DNA from 2 places in the Massilia forsythiae genome. Region 1 is predicted to be linked to the other one. Evidence: riboswitches for the same ligand, from Rfam matches in the RefSeq annotation. Region 1 holds a riboswitch; the other holds the start of a gene.
The links. A riboswitch is a leader RNA that binds a small molecule or an ion and turns the genes downstream of it on or off. The one in region 1 is predicted to bind thiamine pyrophosphate.
Positions count from the first base shown of each region.

Region 2: linked by a shared signal. The riboswitch ahead of HH212_RS16280 (TonB-dependent siderophore receptor) and the one ahead of thiC (phosphomethylpyrimidine synthase ThiC) in region 1 are both predicted to bind thiamine pyrophosphate.

Region 1 covers NZ_CP051685.1:1,385,133-1,389,504, reverse strand. The annotation lists gene thiS (sulfur carrier protein ThiS) at 1-31, opposite strand, end outside; gene thiC (phosphomethylpyrimidine synthase ThiC) at 34-1,950, opposite strand; TPP riboswitch at 2,034-2,134, opposite strand; gene HH212_RS05940 (MOSC domain-containing protein) at 2,236-3,108, shown strand; gene HH212_RS05935 (alpha/beta hydrolase family protein) at 3,108-3,800, shown strand; gene pepA (flocculation-associated PEP-CTERM protein PepA) at 4,000-4,372, shown strand, end outside.
Region 2 covers NZ_CP051685.1:3,795,120-3,799,491, reverse strand. The annotation lists gene HH212_RS16290 (glutathione S-transferase) at 52-789, opposite strand; gene HH212_RS16285 (DUF535 family protein) at 1,064-2,020, shown strand; TPP riboswitch at 2,076-2,174, shown strand; gene HH212_RS16280 (TonB-dependent siderophore receptor) at 2,247-4,372, shown strand, end outside.

The DNA of each region.
Region 1 (4,372 bases):
GCGGCGCGCCGTTCAGTTCGATGTCCGGCACGATTACTCCTTGTGATACAGCTCGGCGCCGCGGCGCATGAATTCCACCGCTTTCACTTGCATGCCCTGCGCCAGCGCGGCGCCGGGTTCGGCGATGCCCTGCCTGGCGGCGTAGTCGCGCACCTCCTGCGTGATCTTCATCGAGCAGAAATGCGGGCCGCACATCGAGCAGAAGTGCGCCACCTTGCTCGACTCCTTGGGCAGCGTCTCGTCGTGGAAGGCGCGCGCCTTGTCCGGGTCCAGTCCCAGGTTGAACTGGTCGGCCCAACGGAACTCGAAGCGCGCCTTCGACAGCGCGTTGTCGCGGATCTGCGCGCCCGGATGGCCCTTGGCCAGGTCGGCCGCGTGCGCCGCTATCTTGTACGTGATGATGCCGTCCTTGACGTCGTTCTTGTCGGGCAGGCCGAGGTGTTCCTTGGGCGTCACGTAGCACAGCATGGCTGTGCCGTACCAGCCGATGTTGGCGGCGCCGATGCCGGAGGTGATGTGGTCGTAGCCGGGCGCGATGTCGGTGGTCAGCGGTCCCAGCGTGTAGAAGGGCGCTTCGTGGCACTGCTCCAGCTGCAGGTCCATGTTTTCCTTGACCATGTGCAGCGGTACGTGGCCCGGCCCTTCGATCATGGTCTGCACGTCGTGGCGCCAGGCGATTTGCGTGAGTTCGCCCAGCGTCTTCAGCTCGGCCAGCTGCGCTTCGTCGTTGGCGTCGTAGATCGAGCCGGGGCGCAGGCCGTCGCCCAGGCTGAAGGCGACGTCGTAGGCCTTCATGATTTCGCAGATCTCGTCGAAACGCGTGTACAGGAAGGATTCCTTGTGATGTGCCAGGCACCACTTGGCCATGATCGAGCCGCCGCGCGAGACGATGCCGGTCAGGCGGTTCGCCGTCATCGGCACGAAGGGCAGGCGCACGCCGGCGTGGATGGTGAAGTAGTCGACGCCTTGCTCGGCCTGTTCGATCAGGGTGTCGCGATAGATTTCCCAGGTGAGTTCCTCGGCCTTGCCATGGACCTTTTCCAGCGCCTGGTACAGCGGCACGGTGCCGATCGGAACCGGACTGTTACGGATGATCCATTCGCGCGTTTCGTGGATGTGCTTGCCGGTCGACAGGTCCATCACGGTATCGCCGCCCCAGCGGATCGCCCAGGTCATCTTTTCGACTTCCTCGCCGATCGACGAGGTGACCGCCGAGTTGCCGATGTTGGCGTTGATCTTGACGAGGAAGTTGCGGCCGATGATCATCGGTTCCGATTCCGGGTGGTTGATGTTGGCCGGCAGGATGGCGCGCCCGCGCGCGATTTCGTCGCGCACGAATTCCGGCGTGATCTCGGCCGGAATGCTGGCGCCGAACGACTGGCCCGGATGCTGGCGGCCCAGCAGCGCCGCCATGCGCTGGCCGGTGGGACCGGCATCGGCCAGCGTGCGCAGGTATTCCTGGCGGCGCAGGTTTTCGCGGATCGCCACGAATTCCATCTCGGGCGTGACGATGCCCTGGCGCGCGTAGTGCATCTGCGTGACGTTACGGCCGGGCAGGGCGCGGCGCGGCTTGCGGTGCAGCTGGAAGCGCAATTCGGCCAGCTTCGGATCGTTCAGCCGTTCGAGGCCGTAGGCCGACGTCGGGCCGGCCAGCGCTTCGGTGTCGCCGCGCTCGCGGATCCATCCGGCGCGCGGGCAGGCCAGGCCGGAACGGATGTCGATGCTGGCTTGCGGATCGGTGTACGGGCCGGAGGTGTCGTAGACCCACACCGGCGGATTCGGTTCGAAGCCGAACGAGGCGGGCGTATCGGACTGGTGGATCTCGCGCATCGGCACGCGCAGGTCGGGCCGGCTGCCGGCAACGTAGACCTTGCGCGAATTCGGCAGCGGTGCGACGGCCGCGGCATCGACCGTGGCGTGGGTGGAAAGGAATTTCGGATCGGCGTTCAAGTGCACTCCCTGTCACTGTGAAGATCGGCGATCCAGCGGGAGGAGTGCGGAGCGAGGCATGTTGCGGCGCCGGTGGACGCGCACGCGCTGCTCTGTAGCTTCCCTTCGCTGGCATTATCCAGATCAGGTTCGGAGGGTATTTCTCACCCGCGCCCGTGACGGCGCAGGACCCCTAGCGTTGTTGCCGCCCCGCGATGGGGCGACGGCGCGAGTGTACGCGCGATTGGTGAGGTTGGCAATTGGATGCGATACTATCGCCGCTCCCGCAATCGCCTCCGCTCTACCATGCCCACCGTCTCCCAGCTGCTGCTGTACCCGATCAAATCCTGCGCCGGCATCTCGGTCGATGCCGCCGTGCTGCACGAATCCGGCCTGGCCGCGCAGGGCGTGCACGACCGCGAGTGGATGGTGGTGACGGAAACCGGCCAGTTCCTGACCCAGCGCGAACATCCGCGCATGGCATTGATCCGTCCGCGCCCCGACGGCGACACGCTGCGCGTGAGCGCGCCCGGCATGGACGACCTGGTGCTGCCGCTGGCCTGGCGCGACGACGCCCCGTCCAGCCGCGTGCGCGTCTGGGACGACGAGGTCGAGGCCGCCGATTGTGGCGCCGCCGCCGGCGCCTGGTTCACCCGTGCGCTCGGCCTGGAAGGCATCACCCCGTGCCGCCTGGCGCGCTTCCGGCGCGACGTGGTGCGCCCGACCAGCGTCAAGTGGACGAATGGGGTGCCGTCGCAGACGCGCTTCGCCGACGGTTATCCGCTGCTGCTGATCGGCCAGCCGTCGCTGGACGACGTCAACCTGCGCATGCGCGCCGCCGGCCGCGCTGCGCTGCCGATGGACCGCTTCCGGCCCAACATCGTGATCGACGGCCTGGAAGCCTTCGAAGAGGATTACGTGGGCGCGCTGCGCACCATTGCGCCGGCAGGCGAGGTGGTCGAGTTCAAGCCGGTGAAGCCGTGCGCGCGCTGCCCGATCCCGTCGATCGACCAGGCCACCGGCATCCCCGGCCCCGATCCGCTGGTCATCATGCAATCGTTCCGCGCCAATGCGCGCCTGGAAGGGGCGGTGTGCATGGGCATGAATTGCATCGTGACCGAAGGCGCCGGCGGCGAATTGCGCGTGGGCCAGGCGCTCGACGGCGAAATCGCGTTCTGATGCGGCATGCCGCGCCCGGCGATCCGGGGCCCGGCAATCCGGCGGCCGGCGATCCGGCGGCCGACGACACGCCGGCGCAGGTATCGCCACTGGTGATCCTGCTGCACGGCGTCGGCGGTACGCCAGCCGACATGGCGCCGCTCGCCGCGCTGGTCGAGACGGCCCTGCCGCGGGCGCGCATCGCCGCGCCGCCGGCCGCGCTGCCCTACGACCTCGGCCCGCACGGTTTCCAGTGGTTTTCGGTGGACGACATCGACGAGGCCGTGCGGCCGGGGCGCATCGCCGCTGCGCTGGACGCCTTTGTCGCCACCGTCGAAGCGCTCCAGCGCGCCCACGGGGCAGGTCCGGCGGACACCGTGCTGGTCGGCTTTTCGCAAGGCGCGATCATGGCGCTGGCAGCCTGCGCGCAACACTGGCTGGCGCACCATGTGGTCGCCATCGCCGGGCGCTTCGCGCCGCTTCCGGTGTGCTGGGAACGGCGCACCGTGGTCAGCCTGGTGCACGGCCGCATGGATGGCGTGATGCCGGTGGCACACAGCGAACTGGCCGCGGCGCGCCTGGCCGAACTCGGCGCCGACGTACGCCTGCAACTGGTGCCGCGCGGGATCCATATGCTGACGCCGGCGCTGCTGGCGCCGGCGGTCCATGCTGTGCTCGAAGAGTCGACATTCGATATTGGTCGAAGACGCTAGTCAGTTAATTTCAGCCATCGACCAAGTTTGGAAAAATTATTCCAAGAAGCTGGTTAGTGTTGGAATTTTTTACAGTCGAGCTCGGCATTTTTCATGCGTGTTGGATAAGCCTTTGAATTTTAAATATATCTTTGTTCTGGCACAGTAGTTGCTTATATCCGTGTATCTGGCTTTGTCACACTACTTAATGGATATCAAGATGAACGCAGTTTCGAAAACCGTCCTGGCCTGCACCGCCACCGCCGCCTTCCTGTTCGCTGGCGCCAGCGCCGGCGCGGCCGAATTCAACCAGTTCACCGTCCAGCCGGTTGGTACCAAGGCCGCCTTTACCGCCGATAAGATCACCGGTAACTACAGCGAAGTCGCTACCTTCAACGGCGACGGCACCTTCAACGTGTCGCTGTACTGGGATGCCGGCCAGTTCGTCACCAATGGCGGCAACATCGGCTTGGCTGCCCGCACTACCGGCCTGGGCACCGACTACGGCCTGTATGCCGTGTACACCGCGTCGGGCACCGTCAACACCGTGAACGGCGCCACCACCTTCACTTTCGTGCCGGGTACCGGCAACC
Region 2 (4,372 bases), 2.4 Mb from region 1:
ACAAGACAACGAGCCATCCGCGGCGCCACGGCATGCCGCCAGGGGGTAGGGTCAGCCGCCTTTGCCGACGGCGTGGCCGGCCTGCTCGTCCAGCTCCGGGTAGCGGCGGAAGATGCCTTCCTCGTTGAAGGGCAGGCGCCGTGTCGAGGCCAGGTAGGCCGCGATGCGCGGGCGCGCGGCGACGCGGTCGCGCAGCGCCGTCACCAGCGGATAAGCGCCGTCGATGCGTGCCAGCGCATTGGGGAAGGCGTAGCGCAAGCCTTCGACCAGCTGGAACAGCGACAGGTCGGCGTAGCTCACCCGGTCGCCGGTGAGGTAGTCCTTCGGTGCCGGGCGTCCGAGCAAGCCTTCGAACCAGTCGAAGAACTTGGGAATGCGCGTCTCGATGAAATCCGCCGCGCGCCGCTTGGCTTCCGGCCGCTGGTCTTCGTAGTACAACCCGCTGGCGATCGGGTGGTGGGTATCGTGCGCTTCCGCCACCAGGTCGGCGATGGTGAGCTGGATCTGGTGCACCCACAGTTGCCCCTGCTCGTCGGCCGGCGCCAGCCCGTGCCGGCGGCCCAGGTACAGCAGGATGTTGGCGGTCTGCCCGACCAGCAGGTCGCCGGCCTTCAGGAACGGCGGCGCGAACGACGGATGATCGGCGCCGTCCATCAGCGCCGTCATGCGCGCCATGCCGCCAGGCGTGCGCGCCACGTCCACGTAGTGCGCCCCGGCTTCTTCCAGCGCCAGGCGCACGAATTCGCCGCGGCCCTGGATCGTGGGCCAGTAAAAAAGTTCGTACTCCATGCCTTGCTCCTCGTCTCGTTCGGTCTGACGCAATTATTCATCAGGAAGCCGGATGTTCGGCGCGGCAATCGTGCTAGTCTTGCATCTGGCAACGAGTCCTGACAAAGCGTCAACAACAAGAGACATGCTCACAACAAAACCCGCGTTTCGAGGGCCGTGTCGATGGCGAAAGTCTTGATCGAGCGGATGCATTGTTCCCGTTGAGGAAACTCACCGTACCGTGCGGAACGGTGGCACAAGATCACGCTGTCGATAACGAACCTTCGGAGCATCCATGATTTTCGCCCATCTCGCCAGGCACGCCGTGGCCATGCGCCGCCAGGTCGGCCTTGCGTCCTGGCTGCTGTGCATGGCGCGCAGCCTGCGGGTCCTGGCCCATTACCGCGACCACCAGGCGCTGTGCCGGCTCGGCGTCCACCGCGAGCACGTGGTACCGGCATGCGGCGGCGACCCGTTCCACCATCTCAGCCACCGCGACTACCTGATCAAGGGCCTGTCGCCGCGCCTGCGCGTGCAGGCGGCGCTGGGCCATTACCGCTTCGAGGAAAGCACCTTCGACGGCGCCTACCGGCGGGCCGTGTACGGCGCGTGCCGGCTGCCGCTGTGGCGCCACGACGCCGATGGCAGCAGCTTCCTGATCCAGCTGGAAATGGCGTCGCGCGGCAACGCCGAGGGCGACCTCACCATCGCCCTGGTCGCCGACGGCAAGTGCCTGCACCGCCTGTCCTTCAGCTGGCTGGAAGGCCGCATGCTGGGACTGGAGACGCCGGTGGTGCCCTTCATCGCCCGCAACCAGGGCCGCTGGACCGATTCCGGCGCCGCCTTCGACGCCTTCGAACGGGTATTTCCCAACAACTCGCCCAGCTTCTTCTGCTTCGCCGCGATGCAGGGCATGGCTCAGGCGCTGGACATGGAACAGGTGGTGGCGATCCGCAGCAGCGCCCACATCGCCTACGATCCCGATCCGCAAAAACATTTTGCCAATGCCTACGACGGCTTCTGGAAGATCCTCGGCGGCATCGAGATGAAAGGCGGCGAAGGGTGGCTGATCGGCCTGCCCTTCTATGTCAAGCCCTTGTCCGAGATGCCGTCCAAGCACCGCAAGCGCGCCGCCCAACGGCGCGAGCACTGGCGCGCGATCGGCGAGTCGGCGCGCACGGTGCTGCAGCGCCACCTGCTGCATGCGCGCGTACGGGCCGGGCAAGCCGCGCCGGCCTTGGAACCGGCCTGAGAACCGGCGCTCGTTGACGAAACTGCCACGCCGGCGCGTGCACGTGCTACACTCGCGCTTTCGCTAGGGGTCCTGGAAGCTTGCTTCCGGGTGAGAGATACCCTTCGTACCTGATCTGGATAATGCCAGCGAAGGAAAGCGCAACGCAGTTCCCGCCTTGTTTGCCCTTCCCCGTTGGCTCAGCCGCGCCCGACCGCCCCCGTCGGCGCCGATAACGAGCAAACACATGACACCACACCTGAAGTATTCGATCCTGGCCTGCGCGCTGATGCAGGCGTTTTCCGCACAAGCGCAAACGGCGCAATCCGCTGCGGACGGCCAGCCCGTCAACGAAGTCGTCGTCACCGGCAACCGCGCCGCCACCGAGCGCGCCGCCGTCGGCGGCTTTTCCGAGACGGCGCTGGTCGACACGCCGGCCTCGATCAGCGTGTTCGACCGCACCCGCCTGCAAGACCTGTCGATCCGCTCGACCACCGAAGCGCTGCGCTACGACGCCTCGGTGAGCGACGCCTACAACGCGGTCGGCTATGCCGAGCAATTCTCGATCCGCGGCTTTGCGCTCGACAACAACTACAGCTACCGCAAGGATGGCTTCGCGATTCCCGGCGACACCCAGATCCCGCTGGAAAACAAGGAACGCATCGAAGTGCTGAAGGGCCTGGCCGGCCTCACCGCCGGCATCGCCACCCCGGGCGGCATCGTCAACTACGTCACCAAGCGCCCGACCGCGGCGCCGCTGCGCTCGGCCACGGTCGAGGTCAGCGAGCGCGGCACCCTGTACGGCACGGTCGACCTGGGCGGGCGCTTCGACGACCGCCGCTTCGGCTACCGCATCAACGCCGCCGCCGCCGACCTGCACTCGTACGTGCGCGGCGCCAACGGCGAGCGCCAGTTCGTCTCCGGCGCGTTCGACTGGCAACTCACCCCGGACGCCCTGCTGCAGCTCGACCTCGACTACCAGCACAAGGCGCAGGTCACCGCGCCCGGCTTCCAGCTGATCCGCAACCAGGCGCTGCCGACCGGCGTGTCCGCCAAGATGCTGCTCAACGACCAGCCCTGGACGCGCCCGGTGGACACGCGCGACACCAACCTCGGCCTGCGCTTCGAATACCGCCTGGCGCCGGAGTGGAACGCGACCGTGGCCGCCAACAAGCACTGGTTCAAGCGCGACGACTTCACCGCCTTCCCCTACGGCTGCAGCAACGAGGGCGACGGTTACTACCCGGGCTACTGCGGCAACGGCGACTACGACGTCTACGATTACCAGAGCACCGGCGAGCGCAAGTCGCCGTGGGGCGCGCAAGCCATGTTGCAGGGCAAGTTCGGCACCGGCGCGCTGCGCCACGCGCTGACGCTCGGCGTCTCCTACGCCGAACGCCACGACAGCTTCGGCGAGTACGTATACGACCTGGTCGGCTACAGCAATATCTGGCATCCCTTGACCACGCCACCGGCCAAGCCCGACCGCGTCACCGGTCCGGTGTTCGAGCGCCGCAGCGACCAGGAAAGCGCCCTGTTCGCGCAGGACATCGTCACCCTGTCGCAGCGCCTGACGCTGCACGGCGGCCTGCGCTACGTGCAGATCAAGCGCAGCGAGTACGACGACGACATCGCGGCCTACGTCAAGGCCGACGACAGCTTCGCGCTGCCGAGCCTGGCGCTCGTGATTGCGCTGGACCGCGACTGGAATGTGTACGGTTCTTTCAGCCACGGCCTGCAGCATGGCGGCATCGCGCCGATGGGCACCAGCAACGAGGCGCAGGTATTGGCGCCGGGACGCTCGCGCCAGGTCGAGCTCGGCGCCAAGGGCGTGCTGGCCGGCGTCAATTTGTCGGCGGCGCTGTTCCAGATCCGCCAGGGCCTCGAATACGAAGACCCGAACCAGGACGTCGGCGTGCTGGTGAACGGCGTGCTCGAGCAGCGCCACCCGTTCGTGCGCAACGGCCGCCAGACCCACCGCGGCCTGGAATTCTCGGCCGACGGCCGCTTCGGCGAGGCGCTGCGCTACGGCGCCTCGCTGATGGCGCTGAACACGCGCCAGCAGGGCACTGGCCAGGAAAGCATCGACGGCAAGCGCGTCACCGACGTGCCCGCCTTCAAGTCGAGCGCCTGGGCGGAATACGCGGTGCCCGCCGTGCCCGGCCTGAAGGTGGACGGCGTGTGGCAGTACGCGGGCAAGAAGGCGTTCGATGTCGAGAACCGCGTGTTCGTCCCCGACTACCACGTGTTCGGCGCCGGCGCCGCCTACGCCATGAAACTGGGCGCGACGGGCGTGACCGTGCGCGCGCGCGTGGACAACCTGTTCGACAAGTTCTACTGGCGCGACGTCACGCCGGCGCTGGGCGGCTACCT